DNA from 3 places in the Halomonas sabkhae genome. Region 3 is predicted to be linked to each of the others. Evidence: predicted binding sites of a transcription regulator. Region 3 holds the regulator's gene; each other region holds the start of a gene.

Region 1 (10,257 bases), on a different contig from region 3:
ACGATTACCGCCTGCGCGTGCATGACTCCAGCGGTCTGGCCTTGCACTCCGGCCAGAGCGAGCGCATCTGGCGACCCTTGAGCAACCCCGAAAAACTGCATATCTCGAGTTTTCAGGATACCTCGCCCAAGGGCTTCGGGCTGGTACAGCGACCGCGCCACTTCGAGGGCTACCTGGATGCCGAGGCACGCTACGAAAAACGCCCCAGTCAGTGGGTCACGCCACTGAGTGACTGGGGCGAGGGCCAGGTCGAGCTGGTCGAGATTCCCTCGGACAGTGAAGCCAACGACAACATCACCGCCTACTGGGTGCCGCAGGAGCCGTTCGAAGCCGGCGAAGCGCGCAGCTATCATTATCGGCTGCAAACCTTCGGCGCCACGCTACCCGACCAGCAGCTCGGCCACGTCATTCGCAGCCGTCAGGGCTGGGCGGCACTACCGGGACAGGACGACCCGCCGCCGCCCAGCCAGCGGCTCTTCATCGTCGATTTCCGGGGCCCCGCCCTGGAGGGACTCGAGGCCGACCAGCCGGTCGAGTCACAGCTGACCACCTCGAATGGCGACATCATTCAGCAGTGGGTACAGCAATTGCCCGATGGCCAGACCTGGCGCGCCAGCTTCCGGCTCGCCCCGGAGGAAGGCACGCCGGCCGACATGCGATTGAAACTGACACTGCGCGGCCAGCCGCTGACCGAAACCTGGAATTATGTCTGGTATCCCGATGAGCGCCGCTGAGTCCCGGGCCATGGTGGCTCCTGTCCCCTTCCGGCGCACCCGGCGGCTGATTTTCGCGCTGCTGGTGGCCGCAACCACGATCCTTGGCCTGTGGACCATGTTCCGCATCCTCCATGTCGGCGGCCTGACGCCACTCGAACTGGCGGTGATGGCGCTGTTCACGGTGACCTTCGGCTGGATTGCGGTCGCCTTCTGGAGTGGCCTGATCGGTTTTGCGCTGTCGATCATGCGCCGCGACCCGCTCAGCCTGGCCCGGGCCTGCGACCCCCGACCGCCGGACACGGCCCACTCGATCACGGCCCTGGTCATGCCGGTCCACAACGAGGATGTCGAACGCGTGGCGGCGGGCCTCGAGGCCACCTGCCGTGACCTGCCGCCACAGACCGCCGCGCGACGCATCGAGGCCTTCGTGCTCAGCGACAGCACGGATGCCGACAGCATCGCTCGCGAGCACGCCGTCATGGCGGCCCTGCAACAGCGACTGGCCGACCACTGCCGGCTGCATTACCGCCACCGCGACAGCAATGCCGGACGCAAGGCGGGCAACCTCGGGGACTTCTGCGAGCGCTGGGGCGCCCATTACGACTTCATGCTGGTACTCGATGCCGACAGCCTGATGAGCGGCGACACCATCCACCAGATGATCGCGCAGATGGAAGCCAACCCGAACCTCGGCCTGCTGCAGACCGTGCCCATCCCGGTTCGCCAGGACAGCCTGTTCGGACGCGCCAACCAGTTCGCCGCCGCCGTCTACTCGCCCATGCTGGCCAGCGGCCTGAGCTTCTGGCAATCCGATGCCGCCAACTACTTCGGTCATAACGCCATCCTGCGCGTCGCGGCGTTCACTGCCCATTGCGGCCTGCCCGAATTGCCCGGCCGGCCTCCGCTGGGCGGCGATATCCTCAGCCACGACTTCGTCGAGGCCGCCCTGCTGCGCCGCGCGGGCTGGGAAGTGCGCATGCGCACCGACCTGGGCGGCAGCTTCGAGGAAATGCCGAGCCATATCCTCGACTACGCCAAGCGCGATCGCCGCTGGGTCCAGGGCAACCTGCAGCATCTGCGATTGCTGGGCGGCAGCGGCCTGCACATGGTCAGCCGGGTGCATTTCCTGTGCGGTGCCCTGGCCTACCTGTCCTCCCTGGTATGGCTGGCGATACTCGTCGTCAGCACCGCCGATGCGCTGCTGCATGCACTGATCGATCCCAACTTCTTCACCTCCGACGCCCAGCTGTTTCCGGACTGGCCGATCTCTCCGCCCAACCTCATCATGCCCTTGCTGGGCGGCACCCTGGCGATGCTGCTGATGCCCAAGGTGCTGGGCGTGGCCCTGGTCTGGCGACAGTCGGCGGCAGCGTTCGGCGGGCGCGCCCGACTGCTCGCCAGCGCCCTCCTGGAAGCCCTGTTCGCCATCCTGATCGCGCCCCTGATGATGGTCTTTCACAGCCGTTTCGTGGTGGAGGTGCTATGCGGCCGTACCGTAGCCTGGAATGCCCAGTCCCGCGAGGGGCGCGCCCTGCCCTGGCGGGACGCCGTTCGCTACACCTGGCCCGGCACTCTGGTGGGCGCCATCTGGGCAGGCGTGACCTGGTGGTACACCCCCGGCTTCTTCTGGTGGTTGACGCCCGTCTGGCTGGGCCTGCTGCTCGCCGCGCCCCTGGTGCGCTTCAGCAGCAGCCTGACCATCGGACGACGCCTGCGCCGACGCGGCCTGCTGCTGGTGCCCAGCGAGACTTCGGTCCCCGCCGTGCTGAGCCACCTGGCCGGTCAGGCCCCGTTGGAGGACGCGGCCGAGCTCACGCCGCCGCCCGCGGAATACCGCCGCGCCATGCCGTTGCAATCCTTTGCCGGCGACTGGGCACTGGCACCGGGTAACAAGAAGGAGTCCGCCACTGGCCCCTGACCCCCCTGTTCAAGCCTCGACGAGGTGTTAGAGTAGAGGCTCTCGCTTGACGGGGTGCCGGTTACACCGGCTGAGATGACGCTCGCCCTCAGGGGCACAGCGTTGATCCCGTGGAACCTGATCCGGGTGGCGGCGACTCATGGTCGCCCGTGAACCGGCGTAGGGAATCAAGCGCAGCGCCCGGTGCCGCTATACCGGTCGTCCTGCCCGCTCGTTTCGCTGCGCCCACATGCCGGATCCCGACACCGGAGACATGATGGGTTACCAATTTCACGACCTGACCGACGCCTGCCAGACTGACTGGCGCGCCTACATCGAGCACGACTTCGTGCGTTCGCTGGGCGATGGCAACCTGGCCCCCGAGGCCTTTCGTCACTACCTGCAACAGGACTATCTGTTCCTGATTCACTTCTCGCGCGCCTATGCCCTGGCGGCCTACAAGAGCCACGACCTGGCCGAGCTGCGCCACGCCTTCGAGGGCCTCAAGACCATCCTCGACGTCGAGCTCGATCTGCATGTGGGATTCTGCCGCGAATGGGGCATCAGCGAGGAGGACCTGGCCAGACTGCCCGAAGCCCGCGCTACCCTGGCCTACACGCGCTATGTGCTGGACACCGGCAGCCGCGGCGACCTGCTCGACCTGCACGTGGCGCTGGCGCCCTGCCTGGTGGGTTACGGCGAGATCGCCAACTGGTTGAACGCGCGACCGAGCACCCTGCGGGGCGACGCCAACCCCTTCGAGTCCTGGATCGCCATGTACGCGAGTGATGACTTCCAGGCCGCCATGCGCGACGAGATCGCCTGGCTCGACGCCCGTCTGGCCGAGGTGACGCCGGCGCGTTTCGCTCGACTGGCGGAGATCTTCCGCGACGCCACCCGCCTGGAAATCGACTTCTGGCAGATGGGCCTCGACCAGACCGCTTGAAGCCCCGGTGGTCTAGGTCGCCACTCTCGGACACCAGCGTTGGTGGGTGCCGGATGCCATCCACCCTGTGGGCTGGCATGCTATCTGCATGAGACGTTCCGGTTCCTGACGCGAGAGTGGCGGCCATGATGCCCAGATCACATTCCACACCGATCGATGCGGCGCAATTTCGGCGCCGCACCCACCAGCATCTGGAGATGCTGTATGGCCCGCGGGCCGATGAAGTCCTGCGCCGCCTGGAAACCCTGCTGACTCACCAGGCCCCGGCCAGATCGACGCCGGACACAGCCCCTGTGCCCCTGTGGAGCCAGCGTGACCAGTGGCTGATCAGCTACGGCGACAGCCTGGTCGCCGATGACATGCCGCCCCTGCAGGTGCTCGAGGACTTCCTGAACCGCCACCTGGGCGACACCCTGAGCGGCGTGCATATCCTGCCCTTCTTCCCCTGGAGCAGCGATGACGGCTTCTCGGTCATTCACTATCGCGAGGTCAATGCCGAGCTCGGTGACTGGGATGACATCCAACGCCTGGGCCAGCGCTTCGATCTGGGGGTCGACCTGGTACTCAACCACGTCTCGCGGGAGTCGCTGTGGTTTACCGACTACCTGACCGGCAGCCAGCCGGGCCGCGACTACTTCATCGAGATGGACCCGGATACCGACCTCTCGGCGGTCGTGCGGCCGCGCAGCTCGCCATTGCTGGTCAAGGTGCCGACCCGGCGCGGGGTGCGCCACCTGTGGGCGACCTTCTCGGAAGACCAGATCGACCTGAACTTCGCCAATCCGGATGTGCTGCTGGAGTTCATCGGCATCCTGCTGTTCTATCTCGACCAGGGCGCCAGAGTGATACGCCTGGATGCCATCGCCTATCTCTGGAAGCAGGTGGGTACGTCCTGCATACATTTGCCCCAGACCCACGAGGTGGTGCGCCTGCTGCGCACCATCATCGACCATGTCGCCCCCGATGCCCTGCTGCTGACCGAGACCAATGTGCCCCACGAGGAAAACATCAGCTACTTCGGCCTCGATCGACTGGCGGCCCCCGACGCGGGCGACGCGTCCCCTGACGAGGCGCATCTGGTCTATCAGTTCCCCCTGCCGCCCCTGCTGCTGCACACCCTGACCTGCGGCGAAGCCGGCACCCTGGCAGCCTGGCTGCGCAGCCTGCCCGAACTGCCCCCGGGCTGCAGCTTCCTGAATTTCACGGCAAGCCACGACGGCATCGGCGTTCGCCCCCTGGAAGGCTGGCTGCCACAGCACGACATCGATGCCCTGGTCGAACTGATGCACCGCTTCGGCGGCTACGCCAGCATGCGCACCCGCGACGACGGGGAGGATGCCCCCTACGAGCTCAACATCACCTGGTTCGACGCCATGAAGGGCAACCGTCGCGGACCGGATGCCTGGCAGACGCCCCGCTTCCTGTGCAGCCAGCAACTGATGCTCGGCCTGCGCGGCATTCCGGCGATCTACCTGCATGTCCTGACGGGGACCCTCAACGACCTGGAAGGCGTGGAACGCAGCGGGCGCCTGCGCTCGATCAATCGCCGCCGTTGGCAGCGAGACGAGCTCGAATGGCTGCTCGAAACGCCCGCCACCCCGACCCGGGAAGTCTTCAAGTCGCTGACCCGGATGCTGGATGCGCGGCGTCAAGAACCCTGCTTCCATCCCGATGCACCGCAGCGGGTGCTGGACACGCCACCCAGCCTGATCGCCCTGCAACGCGGCCCGACCGCTGACGGCCGCCGCCTGATCGCCGTGCACAACGTCACCGACCGGCCCCAGCCACTCGAACTCCCGGAACTGACCCACGGCCAGTGGCACGACCTGCTCGCCCAGGCCCCCTGGAACCACGAAGCAACACTCGGCCCCTACCGGAGTCTGTGGCTGGTGAATCAGCCGTAAGCATTATCCCCCTCGACGGCGTCGTGCAGGCGTTCGAGAACATCCGGGATGGCGGCGCGCACGCGGTTCCAGCTGGCGATGAAGGGGCGTTCCCCAGGGTTGTCGAGGAAGGCCGAGCCGGCGTCGAGCAGGTTGCGGGCGAACAGCTCGACGGCCTGTTCCTCGGCATGACGGTCCAGGGTCAGGCCGTTCATGGTGGCGTCGTGGTCGTAGGCCTCGATCAGATCCAGCGCCATACGGTAGTAGGTTGCCTTGAGGGTACGGAAGTCCTCGGCGCTGAAGGTCACCCCCTGGGTGGCCAGCTTGCGATACAGCGCCTTGGCGATATCCAGGCTCATGCGATTGAGACCGGCCGCGGCATCGTCTTCCGAGACCGGCTGATGCTTGTGGTCGTAGCTATCGGCCAGATCCACCTGACACAGACGGTTGGTCGAGTGATTGCGCTGCACCTCGGACAGCACACCGATCTCCAGGCCCCAGTCGGCGGGGATGCGGATGCCGTCGAGGACGTCACTGCGCATGGCGAACTCGCCCGACAAGGGATAGCGGAAGCTGTCCAGGTAATCCAGGTACGGCAAGGGGCCGGCGATGACCTTGAGCGCCCGCAGCAGGGGCGTGACCATCAGACGTGACACCCGACCATTGAGCTTGCCCTCGGCGATACGCGGGTAATAGCCCTTGCAGAATTCATAGTTGAAGTGCGGATGCGCCACCGGATAGAACAGCCGGGCCAGCATGCCGCGATCATAGGTCAGGATGTCACAGTCATGCAGGGCCACCACCTGGCTGCGGGCCGAGGCCTGTACATAGCCGGCGCAGTACCAGACATTGCGCCCCTTGCCGGGCTCCTGGGGAGAGAGTCCGCGCGCCTCCAGCTCGCGATCCAGGGCCGTCAGCTTGGGGCCATCATTCCACAGGATGCGATGCCGCTGGGGAAGTCGCGCGAAGAACTCGCGGGCATGGCGAAACTGCGCCTCATCGGCCCGATCCAGGCCGATGACCACCTCCTCCAGATAGGGCGCGGCGGCAATTTCCTGAACAATGTGGTTCAGCGCCGGACCTTCCAGTTCACTGTACAGGGACGGCAGAATCAGGCTCATCGGCCGCTGCCGGGCAAACTGCACCAGGTCGGCTTCCAGCGAATCGACCGAACGGTGGGTCAGGTTATGGAAGTCGGTAATGATACCGTTCTGGTGAAAATCACTCATGGGAACGCCCTCCCGGGGCGGCAGGTTCCAGGGGAGCAACGCCTTCGTTGCCCCACCAGTGCGTGACGCCCTCGGCCCAGCCGACAGGCCCCACGGCCCGGCTGACATACAGGGCCGACTGGTTCGGCCTGACCGCGAGGCCATGGCGCGCGGGGATCACCACCGCGCTGTCGACGGCTTCCAGCATGCGGACGTCATTGGGCCCATCCCCAAGCGCCAACGTCAGCGGCCGGACGCCCCGCATCGCCGCAAAACGCGCGATCAACCAGATGACGGCATCGCCCTTGTCGGCCTCCCCGGTCACATGCCAGAAGCGGCCGCCCCGTACACTGCGAAGCCCGTCACCCTTCAGCGCCTGATGGAAGGCCTCGAGCTTTTCTTCGCTATCCTCCCAGATCAGCGGCTCACTGCCCTCGCGCATCCTGGCCAGGCGCGCCTGCGACTCGGTCAGGCCGGTCACCTCGATCAAGCGCTCCAGAGACATCTCGCTCATCGGCGTGAAATACGCCCCCAGACGCTCGCGCCAGACCGCCAGACGCTGTCGGATGAAGCCGATATCGATACCCAGGGTATGCACCACCAGCCCATCGGCATCCGCTGAGTGGGAAGCATGTCGCCAGGTCATGGGCAGGCCCACCACGGCCCCGTTCTCGGCCACGAAGGGCGATGCCTCGAGCCCGAGTTCACGCCTCAGGCCGAGCAGCTCGCTGCGCGTCTTGCTGGTCACCGGAATCACCGGCACACCGAGACTCGCCAGACGCGTCAGCCAAGCAGCCGCCGGCGACCAGGCATAGGTATCGTGATCCAGCAGCGAGCCATCCAGATCACTGAACAACAAGCGCGGCGCATCGGGCGCGGTGACGGTAGACGACATGGCAATACCTGGCGTGTGTCATGGATATGGGGTTTCCCTTGCAGGCCGCGTGCCAACTTCACACCAGCCGCCCATTTATCCCCGGGGCTGGCCGGTGCCTGCACCATGAAGCGCCGTGGCAGCGCTCCACGGTACGTCGCTGCGCACCATCCAGGTGCACGCCTCCGCCATCGGGCTCCTGGTCTCCCATACAGGATAGTGCGACCGAGGGCGGGGCTGGTCTAGCGACGTGAATGAGCATATCCTCAAGGCATCAACACGCTCCCCACGACGACGGAGAAGATAATGGCCGGCTTGTTATCCACTGCCGACCCGAATGGACTGCTCGAATACTCGGTGGTCAACGCGGATCGTGCTCTCAACCCCATGTCGCCGCACTTTCAGCAGGTGATGAGCGACATCGCCGCCACCCTGAAGCGCGTCTATCGCGCGCATTCGGCGGTCATCGTGCCCGGCAGCGGGACCTTCGGCATGGAAGCCGTGGCACGCCAGTTCGCCAGCGAGCGGCGCTGCCTGGTGATCCGCACCGGGGACTCCAGCTATCGCTGGAGCCAGATGCTCGACCAGGGCCGTATCCCGGCGGACCGCAATGTTCGCCGGGCGGCCCGCGAGGACGAGGATGATCCCGTATCCCCCTTTGCCCCGCCGCGTATCGAAGAGGTCATCGAGGCGATTCGCGACCAGCAGCCGGATATCGTCTTCGCCCCTCATGTCGATGCCTCGTCGGGTATCCTTCTGCCCGATGAATACATGCGGCGCATCGCCGAAGCCATTCACGAAGAAAACGGCCTGTTCATTCTCGACAGCAGTGCTTCGGGCGCGGCCTGGGTGGACATGCTGGATATCGGCGTCGATGTCCTGCTCAGTACGCCTCAGGGTGGCTGGAGCAGTACGCCCTGCTGCGGCATGGTCATGCTGTCGCGCCTGGCACGCGAGATCATCGATGAAACCCGCAGCACCAGCTTTGCCTGCGACCTGCGCCAGTGGCTGACGGTCATGGAAACCTTCGAGGCCGGCGAGCATGCCTATCATGCCAGCCTGCCCACCGACGGCCTGCGCCAGCTGCGCGATAGCATGGCGGAAATCGAAGCGTATGGCGTCGACAAGCTGCGTGATCAGCAGTTCGAGCTGGGGCGTCGCGTACAGGCGATGCTCGACGAACACGGTTTCAAGTCAGTGGCCGCCGAAGCCTATCGGGCACCGACGGTGGTGACCCGTTACACCCCTGATGCGGAGCTGGTCGACAGGCTCGCCGAACTGGGAGTTCAGGTGACCCCCGGCATTCCCCTGATGTGCGGTGAAGGCGAGCACTTCAGAAGCCTGCGTATCGGCCTGTTCGGCATCGACAAGCTGACGGACATCGACGCCACCCTGGAGCCTCTGCAGCGTGCCCTGGCGCAAGTCGCCCCGGCGCCGGATGCTGCAGGCACTCCGCCCCCGGAATGATCAAGACCCGTTGAGCCGAGCATGACGCCGAACGCGAACGGGCAACCCAGGGTTGCCCGTTCCGCTTATTGGTCCGGAGTCGTCACAGCCGAGCCAGCGCTTGTCTCGACGCCGGCTCGGGGGCAGGAGAGTCAGCCCAGCAGCGCCAGGATGATGCGTTCGCCGTAGCCCCACAGCAGCACCGTCATGCCGAGCAGTACCTCGAGAATCAGCACGCCGAAGGCCAGCGTCGTGCTGGAGACGACAAAGGCTTCCTCGCGACTGATGTTCAGGAAGGCCGGAATGCCCAGATAGAGCAGGTAGGCGGTGTAACACAGTCCGATGGTGCCGGCGAGCAGACAAAGCCAGATCAGCGGATAGATCGACACAATGCCGCTGAGAAACATGGGCGTGGCCACATAGCCGGCAAAGACGATGCATTGACTCTGCTTGGGCGGGTTATGCGCGTATCGCTTGGCCATGTATCGGATGACCTTGCCGACCGCATAGACCGCCGCCAGTATGACCAGGTAAAACACGACCCCGGCCCCCAGGGCATCCATATACCCCAGTTGTATGGTGGTGCCACCCCCCAGGCTCCAGCCGACCTGTGTCGTGCCGATATAGGAGCAGACGACCGGAACGGCCGCCAACAGCAAGACATGATGCTCATAGAGATGCGTGAGTGTCTCACGCTCTTCCTTGATCTGTTTCCACTCGCGGTTCGGGTGGGCCATCAGACCCCATACATGTGTCAACATAGCGCTACCTCCTGCCGGAGACAGGCCAGGATCGGCCCGTCGGTCCACTGCGTCATCTGTCAGTATGAGTATAGGCAGGAATCCGGGGAATATGCCCCCGGATCATCGCATTGGAGCGAACGACAGCGTCAGGTCAGGGCGGTCCACAGCGGTGTGGCGGGCGGCAGACTGGCATCCACCGACATCATCAGGCTGAGCACCGTGATGGTGATGATCGAGAAGGCAAAGACACGCTTGGCCCAGCGGGCTTCATCATCCGCCCGATAGCCCTGCACGGCCAGATACAGCCAGTAGAGCCCCATCAGCAGAGCCACAATGAAGTACCCGTAGCCGGCATACCCCGCCACGCTCAATGCCAGCGAGGCCAGCACGAAGGCCAGGATGTAGCCGAGGATGTAGTGCTTGGCCGTCCTGATGCCGCGCACCACCGGCAGCACGGGAATCCGCGCCGCCTGATAGTCCTGCAGACGAAAGATCGCGATGGCATAGGAATGCGGCATCTGCCACAGGCAGAAGATGACGAGCA
Region 2 (10,257 bases), 150 kb from region 3:
TGCATGAGGACGCGCTCCTGCTCGAGGAGCTCGTTGATCAGCACCTGACTGTCATTGCCGACGAAGCTCTTCAAGCGGCTCCATAGCCACATGTAGTCGTCGCGCTCGACGTCGGCGTCACGGGGGAGAAGGTCGAGGTGACGGCGCGCCAGCGTCTGCAGCTTGCGCATCAGCTTGCTGCGTTCCTCGAACTGGGGCTTCAAGGCGTCACGCAGGCTGGGGCGCAGGCGCTCGAGGTTGTCCTGGAAATAATCGATGCTGTCGGCCAGTGCTTCCAGAGCACTGTCCATCGCCACCTGGCGATTATCAAGAAACATGCGCGTTCACCTCCTCCGGTGACGCAGATTGTGGGGGTGTCGAGTGACTTTTGCCACCCCCGTGGACGATTAAATTGCCGCCCTGGCCTTAGCCTTTAGGCTTGGGCGGCGTCTTGCGCCTGGGTGTGGCGCTCTTCTCCATGTGTTCGATGATCAGGTTGGCGATATCCCGGCCGGTGGCGGTCTCGATGCCCTGCAGCCCCGGGGAGGAGTTGACCTCCATGATGACGGGCCCATGGTTGGAGCGTAGCAGGTCGACCCCGGCCACCTGCAGGCCCATGGCCTTGGCGGCCCGGGTGGCGGTGGAGCGTTCCTCCGGGGTGATGCGAATCACGCTGGCGCTGCCGCCCCGATGCAGGTTGGAGCGAAACTCGCCATCGGCCGCCTGGCGCTTCATGGCGGCCACGACCTTGTCGCCGATGACCAGGCAGCGGATGTCGGCGCCCTTGGCTTCCTTGATGTATTCCTGAACCATGATGTTGGCCTTCATGCCCATGAAGGCCTGAATGACCGACTCGGCGGCCTGGTTGGTCTCGGCGAGGACCACGCCGATGCCCTGGGTGCCCTCCAGCAGTTTGATGACCAGCGGGGCGCCACGCACCATGGTGATCAAGTCCGGAATATCGTCAGGCGAGTGCGCAAAGCCCGTCACCGGCAGGCCGATGCCCTTGCGCGACAGCAGCTGCAGCGAACGCAGCTTGTCGCGGGAGCGGGTGATCGAGACGCTGTCGTTGAGCACCTGGGTGCCCATCATCTCGAACTGGCGCAGCACGGCGCAGCCATAGAAGGTGACCGAGGAACCGATGCGCGGGATGACGGCATCGAAGGGTTCCAGCTCGGCGCCCTTGTAATGGATGGAAGGGTGATGCGAGGCGATGCTCATGTAGCAGCGCAGGGTATCGACGACCCGAGTACTGTGCCCCCGTGCCTCGGCTGCCTCCAGCAGTCGGCGCGAAGAGTAGAGGTTGCGATTGCGTGACAGCAGCGCGATATGCATGGCGATTCTCCGTTGTGGGGAAGGGCCGAGAGAACCTTGGCCTCAGGGCTCACCGTGAAGGAAACCGGCGCCGGGGGCTACCAGTACGCGTCTTAACGCTCGGCGGCCGAGCAGCATGGGATGGCGCATGTCGCGACGGTCGGTCAGGGTGAGCTCGACCGGAAACTCGAGCTCACCCAGTTGCATAGACGTACGCACCACGAAGCGCCATTCGGTCTGGCCGTTGGAGCTGGTGACGCGTCGTCGGTCGTGCAGTGGCAGGCACTGCTCGTGAGCGGGGCTGGCCGGTCCGCCACCACGCGAAGTGAAGCGCACCCAGGGGTGCCCGTCATGCTCGAAGGTTTCGATGTCCTCGGCATGCAGAGAGGACGTGCGCGCCCCCGTGTCGACCTTGGCGCAAAGCGTCAGGTTCAGGGCGGGCAGGGTGACCATCTCGCGGCGACCGACGATGGCCTTGGCCTGGTAGGGCAACTCCTTCATGACGCTATCTCCTCTGGCTCCTGGAACGGCGCTGGCTTACCGGGGCAGACTGGCCAGGCGTCTGCCGATGGGCGACGTCGGCTCGGCCTCGCGCAGTGTCATCAACACGGGCAAGCGTAGCCGGGGTATCAGGGCCAGGTCGCGTGCCACGGCGGAAAAGTCGGCGCGCGGTTCGTTGGCCAGTCGGGTCAGAAAACGCGGGAGTCGCTCGGCATGCTCCAGGTGATGCCAACCCCGGCCCGCCATGGCCGCCAGCAGATCCGGGCCGCATGCCTGCTCGTCGGCGAGCAGGGTGTCGTACCAGTCACCGGTCTTTTCCTCGTCGGCACCACTGACGGCTCTGACACAGGCACAGAATGTCTCGATATCGCCATCGCTGGCGGCCTGCTCGCCGCGCTGGCGCAAGCGGTCGGCCAGCTCATCGAGGATGGCGACATGTTCCAGACAGTAGCACAGTGATACCAGCACCTCACTCGGCAGTGTAGCAATCGAGCGGGCCAGCTGGTGCTGGGCATCGGCGTCCATGCGCACCGCAAAGTCGGCAAGGCCTTGCAGGCCCAGTGCCTGCCAGTCGAGTGTCTGCTGGCCCGACAGATAAGCCTCCACCGGCTCCAGATGCTGGCTCGCCGGGCGCTCGAAATCATGGCTGGCGCGGGCGTGCAGCATGGCCTGAAAGGTGGTCGAGGGCGTGAAGGCCAGGGGATTGTCCTTCATCAGGTTGTCGATCTCGCTGCTGTCCTCGCGCCCGAGCCCCTGGACGTTGCGCCCCAGTGTCTCCAGCAAGCGCTGCAGGAAGGCGTCACGGGCTGCCGGGTCCAGCTGGCCCTGTTCATCGAGCGGCAGCGCCAAAAACCAGATGAGTGGATCCTGAAGGTCTCCCAGCCGAAACACCATGGCCAGCCGTGCCTGGCTCTGCCAGGGGGCCGGCCAGGCCGCGCCGTCGTGCTCCAGGGCACGCAGGCTCTCCAGCTCGCAGGGTACGACGCGGCGGCCCAGGTGGTACAGCCGCACCTCGGCACCGGTGCGGACGAAAAAGTCGTGAAGGCTATCAATCGATTGCATGCGGTCTCCCAGCTCAGGACTCGTACCTTACAATGGGGGCGCCATCCTGTCAGCCGATGCCGGCGTGCGTCAGTGGAGGCTGATCATTGATTGACCAACGGCGTGGAGTGCCCGTCAGGTCTGGCCCGGGAGCATGTGTTCAAGGTTTATCCACAGCTGCATGCAGGACTTCTGTGTATTAACCGCCTGTGTCCCGCCTATGATGTTCATAAGCAGAAGCCATTGGCCATGGCACGGGACTTTGTCCAGCATCTGTGTAAAAATGGAATATAGAGAAAGGTTTTTTATTCCTTATCGTGTTTTCAAGCCTCACAGGAGGATCGTCATGTTGCGCTCTCTCGCTCTCTTCAGAAAAGTGGCCCTGCCGGTACTCTCGGCGGGACTGCTGACCGCAGCCGGCATGGCCCAGGCTCAGCAGGATGACACCCTGCGGGTCGGCATGTCCGGTGGTTATTTCCCCTTCACCTTCGTCGAGCAGGACACCCTCAAGGGGTTCGAGGTCGATGTCATGGAGGCGGTGGCCGATGAGATGGGCACCGAGGTGGTATTCGAGACGGCCAATTTTTCCGGTCTGTTCGGCATGCTCGAGTCAGGACGCATCGATACCATCGCCAACCAGATCACCATCACGGAAGAACGTCAGGCCAAGTACGTCTTTACCGAGCCCTATGTCTATGACGGCGCTCAGGTCGTGGTAAAGGAAGGCAACACATCGATCTCGGGTGTCGAAGACCTGCCAGGCAAGAGCGTTGCGGTGAACCTGGGCTCGAATTTCGAGGCATTGCTGCGTGAGCTGCCCTACGCCGACGAGATCGATATCCGCACCTATGAAAGCAACATCGAACAGGATACGGCGCTGGGTCGTGTCGATGCCTTCGTCATGGATCGCGTTAGTGCCAGCCAGGTCATCAAGGACAAGCCGCTGCCTCTGCAACTGGCAGGCGAAACCTTCTCCGAGATTCATAACGCGCTGCCGTTTCGCGATACCGAGCAGGGCCGTCAGCTGCGTGACGAAGTGGGCCAGGCCCTCCAGGCCCTGCGTGACAACGGCACTCTGGCCGAGATCTCCGAACGCTGGTTCGGCAACGACATCACGCAGCCTTGATCGAGTGATGCTGGCGACATGAGTGTGCTCGATTTCGACTACATGCTGGGGCTGGTGCCCATTCTGCTCAGCTACCTGCCGCTGACGCTGGAAATGGCGGCCGCCGGCATGGTGCTGGCATTGGCCCTGGCGTGCGGCCTGGCGGTGATTCGCGTGCTGAAGATTCCGGGGCTGAATGCGGCGACCATGCTGTTCATCTCCTTCTTCCGCGGCACGCCGCTGCTGGTCCAGCTCTTCCTGTTCTATTACGGGCTGCCCCAGCTGCTGGATTTCCTGACCCAGATCAATGGTATCACCGCGACCATCATGGGGCTGACGCTGCATTTCTCGGCGTATATGGCGGAGTCGATCCGTGCCGCCATCGTCGGTGTCGACCGCAGTCAGACCGAAGCGGCGTTGTCGATCGGCATGACCAATGGTCAGCTGATGCGGCGCATCGTCCTGCCTCAGGCCACCCGGGTGGCGGTACCGACCCTGATGAATTACTTCATCGACATGATCAAGGCCACCTCCTTGGCCTTCACCCTGGGCGTGACCGAGCTGATGGGGGCCACCCAGAAAGAGGCCGCCGGTAGCTTCCTGTACTTCGAGGCCTTCGTCACCGTGGCGGTCATCTACTGGATCGTCGTGGAGCTGCTGGCCTGGGGGCAGCGCCGCCTGGAGGCCCGACTCAACAAGGCGTATAGCCGATGATTCAAATCGCCAACCTGACCAAGCGTTTCGGCGGCACGGCGGTGCTCGACGGCATTGATCTGGAGATCGAGCAGGGGGAAATCATCGTCGTGATCGGCCCGTCCGGCACGGGCAAGTCCACCCTGCTGCGCTGCCTGAATTTCCTCGAGCGCCCCGACGCCGGCCAGCTGACACTGGGTGACCTGCAGGTCGATGTGACCCGGGCCAGCCGCCGGGACATCCTGGCGGCGCGCCGACGCACGGCCTTCGTGTTCCAGAACTATGCGTTGTTCGCCAACAAGACGGCGCTGGAAAACATTGCCGAAGGGCTGGTCATCGTCAACCGCTGGCCCAAGGACAAGGCCCATGCCCGTGCTCGCGAGATCCTCGAGCGTATCGGTCTGGCCGACAAGGCCGATGCCTATCCGGCCTCGCTGTCCGGTGGCCAGCAGCAACGCGTGGGCATCGGCCGTGCCATGGCGGCTCAGGCCGAGGTGATTCTGTTCGATGAGCCGACGTCCTCGCTCGATCCCGAATGGGTGGAAGAGGTCCTCGGATTGATGAAGCAACTGGCCGCGGAGCGCCAGACCATGCTCGTGGTGACCCATGAAATGGGCTTCGCCCAGGACGTGGCCGATCGTGTCGTCTTCATGGAAGGCGGACGTATCGTCGAGCAGGGGCCGCCGGCGCAGCTCTTTCAGTCCCCGCAGGATCCGCGCACGCGCGACTTCCTGCGCAAGGTGCTGGCCGCTCAGCCAGCCCCGCAGGCGTTGTAAATCCGATTTGGTCCGTCCGGCCAGACGCGCGAAAATGGTCACACAGATCGACCGGAGCCAGATGCCATGACCGTACATGAAGAACTTGCGCAAGCCTTGCGCGAACTCGAATCCGCCATGCGAGCGGCCGATATGTGGCGCATGGAGGCGCCCGAGCCGGCGGCCTACAACAGCGTCGAGCCATTCTGCATCGATACCATGAGCCTGCCGCAGTGGCTGCGCTTCGTCTTCATCGCGCGACTCGAGACGCTGGTGGAGCAGCAGGGGGCCATGCCGTCGAAGAGTGACGTCGCCCCGGCGGTGGAAGCCTACCTGACCCAGGAGGGCGCGCGGACCAGTGATCGCATCCTGGTCGGCAAGGCGATTGAACGCGTGGATAGCCTGGTAACCGAGAATTGAGCGCCCCGGCCTATTATTTCGCCTATGGCAGCAACATGAACCCGGCGCGCGTCGCGGCGCGTATCGGCGAGACACGCGCCGCCCTCGCAGGTGTCCTGAGGGATTACCGGTTGTGTTTCGACAAGGCGTCCAGAGTGCCGGGTATCAGCCATGCCAATGTGGTGGCAAGCCAGGGAGCCTGGGTCGAAGGCGTGCTGATCGGCCTGACGCATCCCGAGCAGATCCAGGCCATGGACCCCTTCGAGGGCTATCCGCAGGAGTATCAGCGCCATCGTCTGCCGATTCACAGTGACGAGGGTGTCATCGACGCCTGGGTCTATATCGCCAGGCCCGGTACCACCGGGGCAGGGCTGCAACCGGCACGCGAATACCTGGCTCATCTACTGCATGGGCGGGCCTTTCTGTCCAGCGAATACCATGCCTGGCTGGCGGATTTCCCGTCAGTGACGGGGCTCGACGAGGCAACGCTGATTCAGCTGGGAGTGTCGCGCCACGATTCGGGCTGAGGTCGTTGTGTCCGGCCTTCGCCGTAACGCAAAAAAACGCCGCCGGAGCGAATCCGGCGGCGTTTTGCTGAGCGGGCCGCGAGCGGCCCGCTCATGGCTCACGGGTTTCTGGCTTAGAAACGCAGGGTCAGGTTGCCGCCGACGGTCAGCGGGTCGAGCTCCAGGCTGCCGGCGCCCTGGCCATTGACGCTGACATCACTTTCCACATCGGCATACTGGGCGTAAGAGCCGATCATGAGGTTGTCGGTGAGTGCAAAGTCGACACCCAGCTGGCCGGTGAAGCTGGTCGAGTGATCCAGGTCCACGTTGGCCACGGATTCATTGGAAAAGTAGGTGTGGTTCACGCCAATGCCGGCATAGGGCTGTACGCGCGAGTCGGTGCCACCCAGCGGGAAATAGTTGGCCATCAGGTTGATCGGTGTACGTTCGAAGCTGCCCCCGGTCATGTCGTGCTCGACCGCCTCGGAGCCAGTGAGTTCGACGCCCAGATGATCGGTGAACAGGTAGCCCGCACCATAGGTGATGCCTTGCTCGTCCTGGACATTGATGTCCTGACCGGCGATCTGGCCATTATCATCGCTGACGTCGGACTTGGCATAACCACCGCGCACATAGATATCGCCTGACTGATAGGCAACTGCCGACTGGGCGGCAACAAGGCTGGCGGCAACGATCGCGGTTGCGGAAATCACTCGAGTCGCGTTCATGCGGAATTCTCCCTTGGTTGAGATTGAAATACAGCATGTCGTTGCTGTGTTTCGATGTAGCCCATTATAAAACAGTGTTCTCTAACGTCTTGTAGAAAATGCCTATAGGCTTGATGGTTGTGGTTGACTGAGCTTAATGGCAGCCGCGAAATTGACGCCAGGGAGCGACACTTTTGCATCATCTTGCCCGATCGTGCACTCAGGGGTCGCTCATTTGCCGGAAATGGTCTTCACTGAACAGCAAGACTCGGGAGGCAAACAGATGGCAGTCTGGGTACGCTATTCACATGGAGGTGGGGCGCTCTTGTCACTCCTGTCAGCGGCATTGCTGGCTGTATGGTGGCTATGGCGCCCGGAGGTGATGGAGATTCTGCCCCTTAGCCTGCGTCTGCCCGTCGTGGCGCTGGGAGTGTGGGCGCTGGGGGCGGCGTTCATTCGTCCCGTGGCGCAGGATATGGAGCTGTATCGCCTGCTGGTATTGATCAATACGGCCTGGACGCATGCCGCTCTGTGGGGCTTCGCGAGTATCACGCTGGGACTTGCCGTGTATCGCGGGATCGGGTGAACACCCACTGAGCCGCCATGCAAAAGGGCTCCCGCAGGAGCCCTCTGGTGATACCGGATGGTGAAGAATATCCTCAGCGATCGATGGCCTTGTACTCGCCGGCGTCGCTGGTCACGCTGCTGACCAGGATGATGGCGACGAAGGCGGCGATGAAGCCGGGGATGATCTCGTAGACGCCGGGGCCACCCAGGAAGGATGCATTCCAGCCCAGCGTGATCCAGATCATGACGGTAGCGGCACCCACGATCATGCCGGCAATGGCACCCGCGCCATTGGTGCGCGGCCACATCAGCGACAGGATGATCAGCGGGCCGAAGGCGGCACCGAAGCCGGCCCAGGCGTTGCTGACCAGTGCCAGGACCTGAGAATCGGGGTCGGAAGCGATGATGGTGGCCACCAGGCCTACCAGGACGACGCTCACCCGGCCGACCATGACGCATTCCTTCTCCGAGGCTTCCTTGCGCAGGAAGAGGCGATAGAAGTCCTCGGTGAGCGAGGAGGAGGACACCAGCAGCTGACTGGAGATCGTGCTCATCACCGCCGCCAGCAGTGCGGCAAAGAGGAAGCCGGTGACCAGCGGATGGAACAGCAGGTCGGCCAGAATGATGAAGATGGTTTCCGGGTCTTCCACATTCATGCCGTTGCGGACGGCGTAGGCGCGACCGAAGATGCCCAGCGAGACGGCGCCGATCAGCGAGATGAGCATCCAGCCCATGCCGATGTTGCGTGCCGTGGGTACATCCTTGAGGTTACGGATGGCCATGAAACGCACGATGATGTGCGGCTGACCGAAGTAGCCCAGCCCCCAGGTCACCGCCGACAGCCAGCCGATGAAGGTCAGCCCGTCCGTCCAGGTCAGCAGGGTGGGGTCGACGTCATTGAGCGTCTGCGAGGCCTGCGAGAAGCCGCCACCGCCTTCGCCGAACAGCACCACGGCCGGCATGATGATCAATGCCAGCATCATGATGCAGCCCTGCACGAAGTCGGTCATGCTGACCGCGAGGAAGCCACCCACCACGGTGTAGACCAGCACCACCCCCAGGGTGATGATGATGCCCGCGGCGTAGTCGCTCAGGCCGCCGAAGTTGAAGATGCCGGCGAAGGCACTCTCGAACAGCTTGCCGCCCGCGACCAGGCCGGAGGCCGTGTAGACGGCGAAGAAGATGACGATGACCACGGCCGACACGGTGCGCAGCGAGGTCGCGCGGGTCGGGAAGCGGTTGGCCAGGAAGGACGGGATGGTGATGGCGTTGCCATAATGCACCGTCTGCTCGCGCAGGCGCGGGGCAACCAGCGTCCAGTTGAAGAAGGCGCCCACCAGCAGGCCGATACCGATCCAGGCGGAGCCCAGGCCGGAGGCGAAGAGTGCCCCCGGCAGGCCCAACAGCAGCCAGCCACTCATGTCCGACGCCCCGGCCGACAGGGCCGCGACCTTGGGACTGAGCGAGCGGCCGCCCAGCATGTAATCCTCGGATGAGGAGGTGGATGTGCGCATGGCATAAATGCCGATGGCAACCATGAGCACAAAGTAACCGATTAGACTAATCCAGACACCAATAGCCATGATGAAGCGTCTCCAGTTTATTGACCCCGAGCCAGCTCGGGCAGGTTATTGTTACGCACGCAGGCCTCGTGACCACTGGCGAGCATCGCGATAGGGGGAAGGTGGAGCCTGTGTCCGGCAGGGCTTGTGTTGACGACCATGTGGATTCCTTGCGTCTTGAACTTGTCATTAGAGAAGGCAAAGGTGACTGTCGCAGCTACCATTGCCTTCTTTAATGGCACGAAAAGAGTGTCTGTAGAAGCACAGCAGTCCAGTAGAGCATATTTCCACTGGACTGTTGAAAGCAAAACTCCCTCTATTTACGCATAGCTGCCTTCGGTGGTACCGCCGCTTTCCGGGTCTATGCGATGTTCACCATCCGCATCCCACTTGGCTTTTTCGGCATCGGTCGCCTTGGGTGAGAACCATCCCACGTTGGCATAAAAGATACCGATGAAAGGCGCCGTCCAGCAGGCAAAAGCCAGCGGAATATACAGCAGGTTTTCGAAATTGCCGTCGCCGATGTTCAAGGACAGAGCCGTGATGACGAAGGCACCCCCTGCATTCCAGGGCACCAGCGGAGAAACCAGGGTCCCGCCTTCTTCAATACCCCGCGACAGGTTAAGGGTCGAATAGCCCATGCCACGATAGACCGGCGCATACATGCGTCCCGGCAGGGCGACTGACAGGTAGGGGTCACCGGCCACGGTATTGGTGGCGACCGAGGTCAGCACGGCAGACGTCTGGATGCTGGCGAACGTCTTGAAGCGCGAGATGATCTTGCTGATGACCGCTTCCAGGCAGCCGGTGCGTTCGAGTGCGCCGCCAAAGCCCAGCGCCAGCAGGACCAGCGAGATGGTCCACATCATCGACTGGATACCACCGCTGTTGAGCAGTGAATCAATTTCACTGACGCCAGTGTCGATGGAGTAGCCCGAGTTGCCATAGGTGAAGACGTCATGCAAGCCGACGCCCTGAAAGAGCATGGCCATGACGCCCCCGGCAACCGCCCCCGCGAACAAGGACGGAATGGGTGGTTGCTTTGTGACTGCCAGACCGATGACCAGCACGGCAGGTAAAAGCAGCCAGGGAGAAATCCAGAACGTCTCGTTGAGCGCCGTGGTAATG
Region 3 (10,257 bases):
CGCCATGCTCAAGCTCGCCGATCGCGTGGCGCGTGCCGCCGACCCGGCGGTCGAGCAGGTGAGTGCCTCGCTGTCCGGCGTGCACGAAGTGGTGCTCGTGCGTGCCAGCGATGGCACCCAGGCGGTGGACATTCGCCCCCTGGTGCGCTTCAACGTCAGTGTCATCGTGGTGCGCAATGGTCGTCGTGAGCGCGGCAGTGCCGGAGGCGGCGGCCGCTACCCGATGTCGCGTCTGCGCGATGACAACGTCGCCGAACGCTTCGCCAGGGAAGCCGTGCGTCAGGCGCTGGTCAATCTCGAGGCGGTGGATGCGCCGGCCGGCCAGATGCCCGTCGTGCTCGGGGCCGGCTGGCCCGGGATCCTGCTGCACGAAGCCGTGGGCCATGGCCTGGAAGGCGACTTCAACCGCAAGGGCAGCTCGGCCTTCGCCGGCCGCATGGGCGAGCGCGTGGCGGCGCCCGGTGTCACGGTGGTCGATGATGCGACCCTGGCCGATCGGCGCGGCTCGATGAGTGTCGATGACGAGGGCACCCCGGGACAGTACACCCCCCTGATCGAGGACGGCATCCTGACCGGCTACATGCAGGACAAGCTCAACGCCCGCCTGATGGGCATGGCGCCCACCGGCAATGCCCGGCGCGAGTCCTTCGCCCACCTGCCCATGCCGCGCATGACCAATACCTACATGCAGGCCGGCGAGGATGACCCGGAAGACATCATCCGCAGTGTCGATCGCGGTATCTATGCCGTCAGCTTCGGGGGCGGTCAGGTGGATATCACCTCGGGCAAGTTCGTGTTCTCGGCCAACGAGGCCTACCTGATCGAGAACGGCCGCATCACGGCCCCGGTCAAGGGCGCTACCCTGATCGGCAACGGCCCCGAAGCCATGGGCCGAGTCTCGATGATCGGCCATGACATGGAACTGGACAGCGGCGTCGGCGTCTGCGGCAAGGAGGGACAGGGCGTCCCGGTCGGGGTGGGACAGCCGACCCTCAAGCTCGACGAACTGACCGTCGGCGGGACGGAGTCCTAGCAGAAGAGATAAGAGGGAAGAGGGAAGAGGGAAGAGAACAATAGAGGACTGGTCCGCGGCACAGGTCTTGGCGCCGGCCGCGAATTTCTTCCTTCTTCAAGGCGCGCAGCGCCGCACTTCAAGCGGCGTAGCCGCGCTCTTCCCTCTTGCAGCGGCGTAGCCGCTAGACCCCGGCTGTCTCGCGGATCAGCTTGAACAGCCGGCGGGCGCTGGTGGGGGGCTTGCCCTGGTCGCGTTCGCGGCGGGCGTTGCGGATCAACTGGCGCAGGGCCTGGCGGTCGGTGTCCGGGTAGTCCTCGATGAAGGCGGCGACGGCGTCATCCCCTTCATCGATCAGGCGGTCGCGCCATTTCTCCAGGCGATGGAAGGCGTGATCGCGCTGCAGCTGTTCGCGTTCGAGGCTGTCGAAGACCGCCTGGATGCCGTCGAGATCTTCCCGACGCATCAGCTTGCCGATGTACTGCATGTGGCGGCGGCGGGCTTCACGGCTGCGGATGCGGCCGGTTTCCTCGATGGCGGCCAGCAGTTCGTCGGAAAGGGGAAAGCGCGCGCGCTCGGCCGCCTGCATGGCGATCAACTGCTCGCCGAGGGCCTGCAGGGCATGCATCTCGCGCTTCTGCTGAGACTTGCTGGGCCGCTCGTCGGCCGGAGAATCATCCTGGGTCATGCCGTGTCCTGTATGGCGTCGGGTCGTGAAGGCAACACGCTGCGTGGCGCAAGAGAACCAGTATACCAGCCCGCCACAGCGGGATGGCAAAACACGCTATGAAGAGTGCCGGCCTGCGGGCCGGCCGAGTGAGGAGACAGATCGATGACACAGGCTTTCGATGCCGCCGCCCAGCAGGCCCTGCTGGAAACCCGGGCCGAAGCGGCCCTGGCCCTGGCACGCCGGCTGGGAGCCGATGCCTGCGAGGTCGGCGCCAGTGTCGATCAGGGGATCGGCGTCAGCGTGCGGGAGGGCGACGTGGAGACCGTCGAACTGTCCCGCGATCAGGGCATCGCGGTGACCGTCTATGTCGGCCAGCGCAAGGGCAGCGCCTCCTCGTCGGATGCCAGCGAGGCATCCGTGCGCGACGTGGTGGAAAAGGCCCTGGCCATTGCCCGCTATACCGGCGAGGACCCTGCCGCTGGTCTGGCGGACGCCGAGCTGATGGCGACCTCCTTTCCGGACCTGCAGGTGCATCACCCCTGGCCACTCACGACCGAGGAGGCCATCGAACTGGCCCTGACCTGTGAAAGCGCCGGTCGTGGTGTCGAGGGCATTCGCAGCTCGGAAGGCGCGAGCCTGTCCAGCGGCGAAGGGGTGCATGTCTACGGCAACAGCCATGGCTTTCTGGGCAGCCAGCGTGGCAGCCGGCATTCGCTGTCGTGCCTGCTGATCGCCGAGGATGCCGCCGGCATGCAGCGTGACTATGACTTCACCACGGCCCGTGATCCGCGCGCCCTGCGCGATGCCGCGGAAGTGGGCCGGAGCGCCGCGGATCGCACCCTGCGCCGGCTCGGTGCCCAGGGGCTTGCCACCGGGCGCATGCCGGTGATGTTCGATCCGTCCCTGGCCTCCGGGCTGGTGGGCCACCTGATGGGGGCCATTGCCGGCGGTGCCCAGTTCCGCCAGGCCTCCTTCCTGTGCGAGCGCCTGAACACCATGCTGTTTCCCGAGTGGTTCTCGCTAAGTGAGCGGCCCATGGAAGTCGGCGCCATGGCCAGCAGCCCCTTCGATGGGGATGGCGTCCAGACCCGGGACAATGTCTTCATCGACCAGGGGCGCCTGGCCAGCTACATGCTGTCGGCCTACAGCGCCCGTCGCCTGGGCATGTCGACCACGGGCAACGCCGGCGGCGCGCGCAACCTGCGCATCGAGGCGCCGCTTGAGTCCCAGCAGGCCCTGTTGTCACGCATGGACAAGGGCGTGCTGGTGACCGAGCTGATGGGGCAGGGCGTGAACGGCGTGACCGGCGACTACTCGCGCGGCGCCGCCGGTTTCTGGGTCGAGAACGGCCGGATTCAGCACCCGGTGGAGGAATTCACCATCGCCGGCAACCTGGAGACGATGTTCCAGGGGCTGGTGGGCATCGGCGACGACATCGATACCCGCGGCAGCATCCACACCGGCAGCTGGCTGATCGACGAGATGACCATCGCCGGCGGGTAAGCCCGAGGCGCGGCAGTGCCGCTTGAAGAGGAAAGAATGCGGCTGGCGCCGCTTGAAGAAGGAAGAACGGCGCTACGCGCCTTGAAGAGGTAAGAACGCGGCTCGCGCCGCTTGAAGAGGGAAGAAAACCCTTGACGCCACAAACCCAGGCACCAGCCTGGCTTCTTCCTTCTTCCTTCTTCCTTCTTCCTTCTTCCTTCTTCCTTCTTCCTTCTTCCTTCTTCCTTCTCAGGCTTCCTCATCGAACCGTGCGTCGAACAGTTGCTCCAGCGCGTCGAGCACCGCTTCGCCGTCTTCGCCGTCGGCTTCCAGGGTCAGTTCGGTGCCGCAGGGCGCGGCGAGCATCAGCAGCGACATGACATTGGCGGCGTCGGCGCTCTGGGCGCCGTTGGAGACCGTTACGCTGGCGTTGTAGGCCTGGCAGCATTGCACCAGTCGCGTGGCGGCGCGGGCATGCAGGCCGCGCTTGTTGGTCAGGGTGAGCTTGCGGCTGGCCACGTCCTCAGGGTTCCTTCTCGCAGTCGTCCGGTGCGGGGGCCGTTTCCGGAGAGAGACGGCTGAGTTGTATGCCCAGTTCCCGGTGGCGGAGACGCACGCCGGGATAGTGCGTGGCCAGGTCGTGGGCCAGGCGCTCGGCCAGGTAGACGGAGCGATGCTGGCCGCCGGTGCAGCCGATGGCCACGGTCAGATAGCTGCGCTGACTGGCCTGATAGCGGGGCAGCCAGCGTTCCACCCAGGCGCGGATGTCGGTCTGCATTTCCTCGACCATGGCGTAGCCGGCGAGGAAGTCGACCACATTGCGGTCGCGCCCGGTGGACTCGCGCAGCGACGGGTCCCAGTACGGGTTGGGCAGGCAGCGCGCATCGAAGACGATGTCGGCGTCCAGGGGCACGCCGCGCTTGAAGCCGAAGGATTCGACCGTCAGGGCCAGGGCCTCCGAGCCGCGATCGGCGAGCTGGTCGGCGATGCGGCTGCGCAGTTCGTGCACCGACAGGCGCGAGGTATCGATCACCAGATCGGCCAGGTCGCGAATCTCGGTCAGGGCGCTTTCTTCATGATCGATGGCCTCGGCCAGCGTCATGCGGTTGTTGCGCGTCAAGGGGTGGCGTCGGCGCGTGGCCGAGTAGCGTTCCAGCAGGATGCGCGCATCCGTGGTGAGGTAGACGACCTGGCACTGAATGTCTCGCTGGCGCAGCTCCTGCAGCAGGCTGGGGAAGCGCTGCAGGGCGTGCGGCAGGTTGCGGGCATCGATGCTCACGGCCACCGAGGGGTTGAGCTGGTCGCTGCGCAGTTCGTCGACCAGGGAGCCAAGCAGCATGGCCGGCAGGTTGTCGATGGCATAGAAGCCGAGGTCCTCGAGCGCCTGCAGGGCAATCGATTTCCCCGAGCCTGAGCGGCCACTGATGATGACGATCTGCATGGCGGTCTCCTGGAAGAGGCTTGGGGCGAGGCCGCATAGGGGGCCGTCAGGCGGAAGACTGTCGGCGGATCGCTTCGACCAGACATTCGTGAAGGGCGTGCTGACTGTCGGCACGCCGCAGGGCGTGGCGCGTATCGGCGTCGTTCATCACCGCGGCGGCCTGGCCGAGCAGTGCCAGATGGGCATCATCGGCGGCTTCGGGCACCAGCAGGACGAACACCAGGTCGACCGGCTCGCCATCCACGGCGTCGAAGTCGATGGCATCGGCCAACTTCAGGAAGCCGGCGATGGGCGCCTTGCAGTGGGGGTTCCGCGAGTGCGGAATGGCCACGCCGTGGCCGATCCCGGTACTGCCCAGGCGCTCCCGGCCGATCAGGCGGCTGAAGACCTCCTGGCTGTCCAGGCTGGGTGTATTCTGGGCGATGAAGGTGCTGAAGAATTCCAGCACCCGTTTTTTGCTCCCCCCGGGCACATCGAAGAGGGTGCGCTCGGGGGGCAGGATGGTTTCCAGAGTCATGATGGGTCAGCGCACGCTGGCGGCGCCCTGGGCGCGTGCCTGGGATTTTTCCTTGTGCTTCACCAGTTGCCTGTCGAGCTTGTCGGCCAGGGCATCGATGGCGGCATACATGTCGCTGTCCTTGGCCTCGGCGTGCAGGTCGGCGCCGGCGGCGTGAAGGGTACAGGCGGCTTGCTGGCGTTCCTTCTCCACGGAGAGTGTCACTTGTACGGTCGTGATGTTGTCGTAATGACGTTCGAGACGCGCGAGCTTCTCTTGTACATAGTCCCGCAGGGCGTCGGTCAATTCCACATGATGGCCGGTGAGGTTGACTTGCATGACACGCTCCTTGCTCCATGGGTTGTGGCTTGATTGTAACCCTTTTTGGAGTCGTGCAAACCCCCTGTCGCCCGCTGGCCGCGTACGCTGTCGTCAACGTTCAACGCAGGCGCTTGCGTTGGCTCGAGGAAGGGATGTGCATGGACTCGCGATACTTGGCCACGGTGCGTCGTGCCACCTCGATGCCTTCCTCGGCGAGGAGGCTGACCAGCTTGTTGTCGGACAGCGGCTTGCGCGGCGTCTCGTCCTGGATCAGCTTGCGGATGCGGGCGCGGATGGCGGTGCTGGAGTGGGCCTCGTCACCATCGCCGACATGACTGGAAAAGAAGTACTTGAGCTCGAAGACGCCGCGTGGGGTGTGAATGTACTTCTGGGTGGTGACCCGGGAGATCGTCGATTCGTGCATTTCCACTGTCTGGGCGATATCGGCCAGGATCAGCGGTTTCATGGCCTCCTCGCCATGCTCCAGAAAGTCGATCTGGCGCACCATGACCTCATGGCCGACCCGCAGCAGGGTGTCGTTGCGGCTGGCCAGGCTCTTGAGCAGCCAGCGGGCTTCCTGCAGGTGGTCCTTGAGGAACTGGTTGTCCTGGCTCTTGTCGGCGCGGCGGATGAGCGCCGCGTAATCGGGCTGTATGCGCAGGCGGGGCAGGGCGTCAGGATTGAGTTCGACCTGCCAGCCCTGGTCGCCGCGTCGCGCGATCAGGTCGGGAATGACATAGTCATCGCCGCCGGCGGTGAAGGCGCTCCCGGGTCGCGGGTCAAGCTCTCGAATCAGCGCGATGACCTCATCGAGCGCCGCGTCGTCCAGGCTCAGGCGGCGCTTCAGCAGGCGTCGGTCATCACTGGCCAGGGCCTCGAGAAACTGGCGGGCCAGGCGCCTGGCCTGGGGCAGATGGGGCGTATCCCGAGGCAGGGCGGCGAGCTGCAGCAGCAGGCATTCGCTAAGGTCGCGGGCGAGGACACCGGTCGGTTCGAACTGCTGTAGCCGCTGCAGCACCCTCTCCATGTCCTGGTCCGTCAGCGCGTCCAGTCCCTGGGCGCGCAATCCTTCACGGATGTCTTCCAGCGGCTGGTCGAGGTAGCCATCGTCGTTCACGGCGTCGATCAGGCTCTCGGCCACCCGTGTGTCGGGCTCCTGCATGCCGCTCATGGCGAGCTGCCAGGTCAGGTGCCCCTGCAGGCTCTGGCCGGCGGCCTGGCGTTCGAAGTCCGGCGCCTCGCCACTGCCCGTGCTGCCCAGCCCGGCATCCTGATAGGTGTCCGACCAGTCACTGTCGACGGTCAGTTGATCGGGAATTTCACTGGCCCAGTCGTCTTCCGGCGTGTCGCTCACGGCCTGTTCGCCGAAGTCTTCCTCGAGCTCCAGCATGGGGTTGGATTCCAGGGCCTGCTGGACTTCCTGGCGCAGGTCGAGTGTCGAGAGCTGCAGCAGAGCGATGGCCTGTTGCAGCTGAGGCGTCATGGTCAGCTGGGTGCCGAGCCGCAGTTGCAGAGAAGCCTTCATGGCCATAGACGAGGGGTCCGGGTGACGGTCTTGGAGCTTCTACCCTAATCCGGCGAGGTGCTTCATGCAAGACTCGGGCCAAATGGAGTGGCCCCGGTGGCTCGATTCATGATTCTTGACGATGCTGTGTTGCACGGGCGGCTGGCGATCGGGGGCCGAGCCCCGGCGTGCGGGGTCAGAGGCGGAAGTCCTGGCCCAGGTAGACGTCACGCACGCGCTGGTTGGCGAGAATCGTCTCGGCATCGCCCTCGGCAATGATCTGACCGTCGCCCACGATATAGGCGCCGTCGCAGATATCCAGTGTCTCGCGCACATTGTGGTCGGTGATCAGTACGCCGATGCCACGGGTCTTCAGCTGGCGAATGATGCCCTTGATCTCGCCCACCGAGATCGGATCCACCCCGGCGAAGGGTTCGTCCAGCAGGATGAAGTCGGGCTCGGTGGCCAGGGCGCGGGCGATCTCCACGCGGCGACGTTCGCCTCCGGACAGGCTCATGCCGGCGTTGTCGCGGATATGTGTCACGTGGAAGTCCTCGAGCAGGGACTCCAGCCGCTGGCGACGACCACTGCGGTCGAGATCCTTGCGTGTCTCGAGGATCGCCATGATGTTGTCGGCCACGCTCAGCTTGCGAAAGATCGAGGCTTCCTGGGGCAGGTAGCCGATGCCGGCGCGGGCCCGTTCGTGCATGGCGGCGTTCGACAGGTCATGGTCGTCGATGCCGACTCGGCCGGCGTCGGCACGCACCAGTCCCACGATCATGTAGAAGGAAGTGGTCTTGCCGGCCCCGTTGGGGCCGAGCAGGCCGATGACATGGCCCTGGCCGATTTCCAGGCTTATGTCGTGGACGACCCGGCGGCGCTTGTAGCTCTTGGCCAGGTGGCTAGCGTGCAGCGTCTTCATTGGCCTTCCTGCTGTTCGGGCTCCAGGGTCATGCGCACGCGCTGGTTGCCCTCCACGCCTTCCGCCGAGGAGCGCGCCTGGACGACCCGGCGGTCGAGGAAATATTCCAGATAGCCGCCATTGAAGGTGTCGTCGCCCTTGTGCAGTTCGGCCTGGTCGACCAGTTCCAGGCGGCGTTCCGCGACATGGTAGACGATGCGCCTGGCCCAGCCCTGGACGAGATCGGCATCGGGCGCCGGCTTCTGCTCGATGTAGGCCCGTCCGCCGGTGGCAATGGCCCGCGAGAGCTGACCGGCATCATTGCGGCGAATTTCCACGCGCTCACCCTGCAGTTTCATGCTGCCCTGCTGGATGCGCACCTCGCCCTGATAGACGGCCGTGCCGGCTTGATCATCGAGCTCGAGGCGGTCGGCTTCCACCTGGATAGGGGCACTGGCATCGCCCTCGAGGGCCAGTGCCTGCGGGACTGGCGTCAGCAGCAGCGTCACTGCCAGGCCCAGCAGCGGGGGCAGGGTCGGTCGCATCATGGCGCGGGGTCCTCATCGGTTGCCGGCGGATGGTGGCCGCGGACATTGTCGGTCAGTCGGGCCCGGTTGTCATCGAGCCAGACATCGAAACGTTCGGCCTGCATGCGTTGCGGCGGCTGGCGCAGGGTGACCGGCGCTTCGCTCCAGGCATGAGCCGTATCGGCATTGTAGTGCAGGACCCGGGTCGTCAGCTGCCAGCGCTCCTCGGGTGCTGCCAGGCGCACATTGCCGCTGAGCACCAGTGGCGAGCCGCCGCTTTCCAGGCGGCCCTGTTCGGCGCGTGCCGTCCAGTGGCGCCCGCTGTCATCGCGCAGCCGCAGGTCCGGGCTTTCCAGTCGGGTGACATCGTCGCCGGGCGTGTGGGACAGGCGTGGCGCCTGCAGCTGCTGATGCGGGAGTCCCTGGGCGTCATAGCGCGTCGCCTCGAGGTCCTCGATATAATAATCGGGCTCGCCGGACGTGCTCGGTGGCAGCGGTCCGTGCGAGTCGCTCTGGCGCTGGTCGAGCAGTGTCAGGCCGCCGCCCAGGGCCAGCAGCAGCACAAACAGCCAGGTTCGAAAGCCGGGTCTGGGGAGTCGCATGATGTTACCCCGGATCCTTCAGGTGGCGGGCGAGCATGGCCTCCCAGTCTCCCCGGGCCTGGAGCAGGGCATCGCAGATCTCGCGGACGGCGCCGTGGCCACCCGGGCGCTCGGTGACCCAGTCGGCATGGGCGGCGATATAGGGCGGCGCATTGGGTACGCTGATACCGACCCCGGCATGATGGATAGGGGCCAGGTCGGGCAGGTCGTCGCCACAATAGGCCACCTCGTCGAGTTCGAGCCCGAGTTCGTGGCTCAGCCGGCGCAGCACGGGCAGCTTGTGCTTGATGCCCTGATGAAGGTGCGCAATTCCCAGTGCCGTGGCCCGCTCGGTGACCATGGAAGAGTCGCGTCCGGTGATCAGGGCCACGCGCACGCCGACTTCCTGCAGCATCTTGATGCCCTGGCCGTCCAGGGTGTGAAAGGCCTTGGTTTCGCTGCCGTCGGACTGGAAGTAGAGCCGGCCATCGGACAGCACGCCATCCACGTCCAGGGCCAGCAGTCGTATCCTGGCCATGCGCTCGAGCAGGGAGGGGGAGAGGGGCGTGTCGGGCATGACAACTCCGGTGATCAGATGACGCCGCTGGCCAGCAGGTCATGCATGTGCAGGGCGCCGACCGGATGACCGTCCGGATCCACCACGGCCAGCGCGGTGATGCGGTTGTCTTCCATGATGCGCACGGCCTCGGCCGCCAGGGTGTCGGGGGAGATGCGCTTGCCGGGAGCGGTCATCACGTCGTCGACCGTCAACTGGCTCAGGTCGGCGTGATGGTCCAGGGTACGCCGCAGGTCACCGTCGGTGTAGACACCCACCAGGTAATCACTCGGGTCGACGACACAGGTGAAGCCAAGCCCCTGCCGGGTGATTTCCAGCAGGGCATCGCGCAGCGGGCTGCCGGACGCCACGCGCGGCAGGCGACTGCCGTGGTGCATCAGGTCCGATACACGCAGCAAGAGACGCTTGCCCAGGCTGCCGCCGGGGTGGGACAGGGCAAAGTCCTCTTCGGTGAAGCCGCGGGCCTCCAGCAGGGCCACGGCCAGGGCGTCACCCAGGGCCAGGGCGGCGGTCGTCGAGGAGGTGGGCGCCAGGTCCAGGGGGCAGGCCTCGCGTTCGACGCCGGCGAAGAGGTGGGCGTCGGCATGGCGACCGAGGGTCGAGTGCGGACGCCCGGTCATGCTGATCAGGGGAGTGCCCAGGCGCTTGAGCAGGGGCAGCAGGGCGGTCACCTCGGCCGTCTCGCCGGAGTGCGACAAGGCCAGGACCACATCGCCGGGCGTGATCATGCCCAGGTCGCCGTGGC

Evidence for each region. Region 3 encodes sigma-54, which starts transcription at its own class of promoters, with help from an activator protein. Its sites were predicted from a motif close to TGGCACNNNNNTTGCTNT; they were not measured.
Region 1: a site for sigma-54 is predicted at 3,633-3,650, ahead of QWY79_RS12060 (sugar phosphorylase). Genes of this name have one in related genera too.
Region 2: a site for sigma-54 is predicted at 3,086-3,103, ahead of QWY79_RS10510 (amino acid ABC transporter substrate-binding protein). Genes of this name have one in related genera too.

The regions. Positions count from the first base shown of each region.
Region 1 covers NZ_JAUFPM010000017.1:269,180-279,436, reverse strand. The annotation lists gene QWY79_RS12075 (OpgD/OpgG family glucan biosynthesis protein) at 1-734, shown strand, start outside; gene mdoH (glucans biosynthesis glucosyltransferase MdoH) at 745-2,634, shown strand; TPP riboswitch at 2,675-2,818, shown strand; gene tenA (thiaminase II) at 2,891-3,559, shown strand; gene QWY79_RS12060 (sugar phosphorylase) at 3,688-5,463, shown strand; gene QWY79_RS12055 (glycosyltransferase family protein) at 5,454-6,671, opposite strand; gene QWY79_RS12050 (HAD-IIB family hydrolase) at 6,664-7,545, opposite strand; gene QWY79_RS12045 (pyridoxal-phosphate-dependent aminotransferase family protein) at 7,831-8,991, shown strand; gene QWY79_RS12040 (Yip1 family protein) at 9,123-9,731, opposite strand; gene cyoE (heme o synthase) at 9,860-10,257, opposite strand, start outside.
Region 2 covers NZ_JAUFPM010000015.1:246,671-256,927, reverse strand. The annotation lists gene QWY79_RS10530 (hypothetical protein) at 1-317, opposite strand, end outside; gene rimK (30S ribosomal protein S6--L-glutamate ligase) at 406-1,314, opposite strand; gene QWY79_RS10520 (ATP-dependent zinc protease family protein) at 1,357-1,794, opposite strand; gene QWY79_RS10515 (DUF3549 family protein) at 1,831-2,856, opposite strand; gene QWY79_RS10510 (amino acid ABC transporter substrate-binding protein) at 3,182-3,961, shown strand; gene QWY79_RS10505 (amino acid ABC transporter permease) at 3,980-4,654, shown strand; gene QWY79_RS10500 (amino acid ABC transporter ATP-binding protein) at 4,651-5,409, shown strand; gene QWY79_RS10495 (YqcC family protein) at 5,476-5,808, shown strand; gene QWY79_RS10490 (gamma-glutamylcyclotransferase family protein) at 5,805-6,314, shown strand; gene QWY79_RS10485 (OmpW/AlkL family protein) at 6,428-7,021, opposite strand; gene QWY79_RS10480 (hypothetical protein) at 7,326-7,586, shown strand; gene putP (sodium/proline symporter PutP) at 7,660-9,150, opposite strand; gene nhaC (Na+/H+ antiporter NhaC) at 9,450-10,257, opposite strand, start outside.
Region 3 covers NZ_JAUFPM010000015.1:92,883-103,139, reverse strand. The annotation lists gene tldD (metalloprotease TldD) at 1-1,033, shown strand, start outside; gene yjgA (ribosome biogenesis factor YjgA) at 1,197-1,700, opposite strand; gene pmbA (metalloprotease PmbA) at 1,845-3,185, shown strand; gene QWY79_RS09670 (HPr family phosphocarrier protein) at 3,414-3,683, opposite strand; gene rapZ (RNase adapter RapZ) at 3,688-4,605, opposite strand; gene QWY79_RS09660 (PTS sugar transporter subunit IIA) at 4,652-5,122, opposite strand; gene hpf (ribosome hibernation-promoting factor, HPF/YfiA family) at 5,129-5,440, opposite strand; gene QWY79_RS09650 (RNA polymerase factor sigma-54) at 5,541-6,953, opposite strand; gene lptB (LPS export ABC transporter ATP-binding protein) at 7,123-7,848, opposite strand; gene lptA (lipopolysaccharide transport periplasmic protein LptA) at 7,845-8,375, opposite strand; gene lptC (LPS export ABC transporter periplasmic protein LptC) at 8,372-8,956, opposite strand; gene QWY79_RS09630 (KdsC family phosphatase) at 8,961-9,512, opposite strand; gene QWY79_RS09625 (KpsF/GutQ family sugar-phosphate isomerase) at 9,527-10,257, opposite strand, start outside.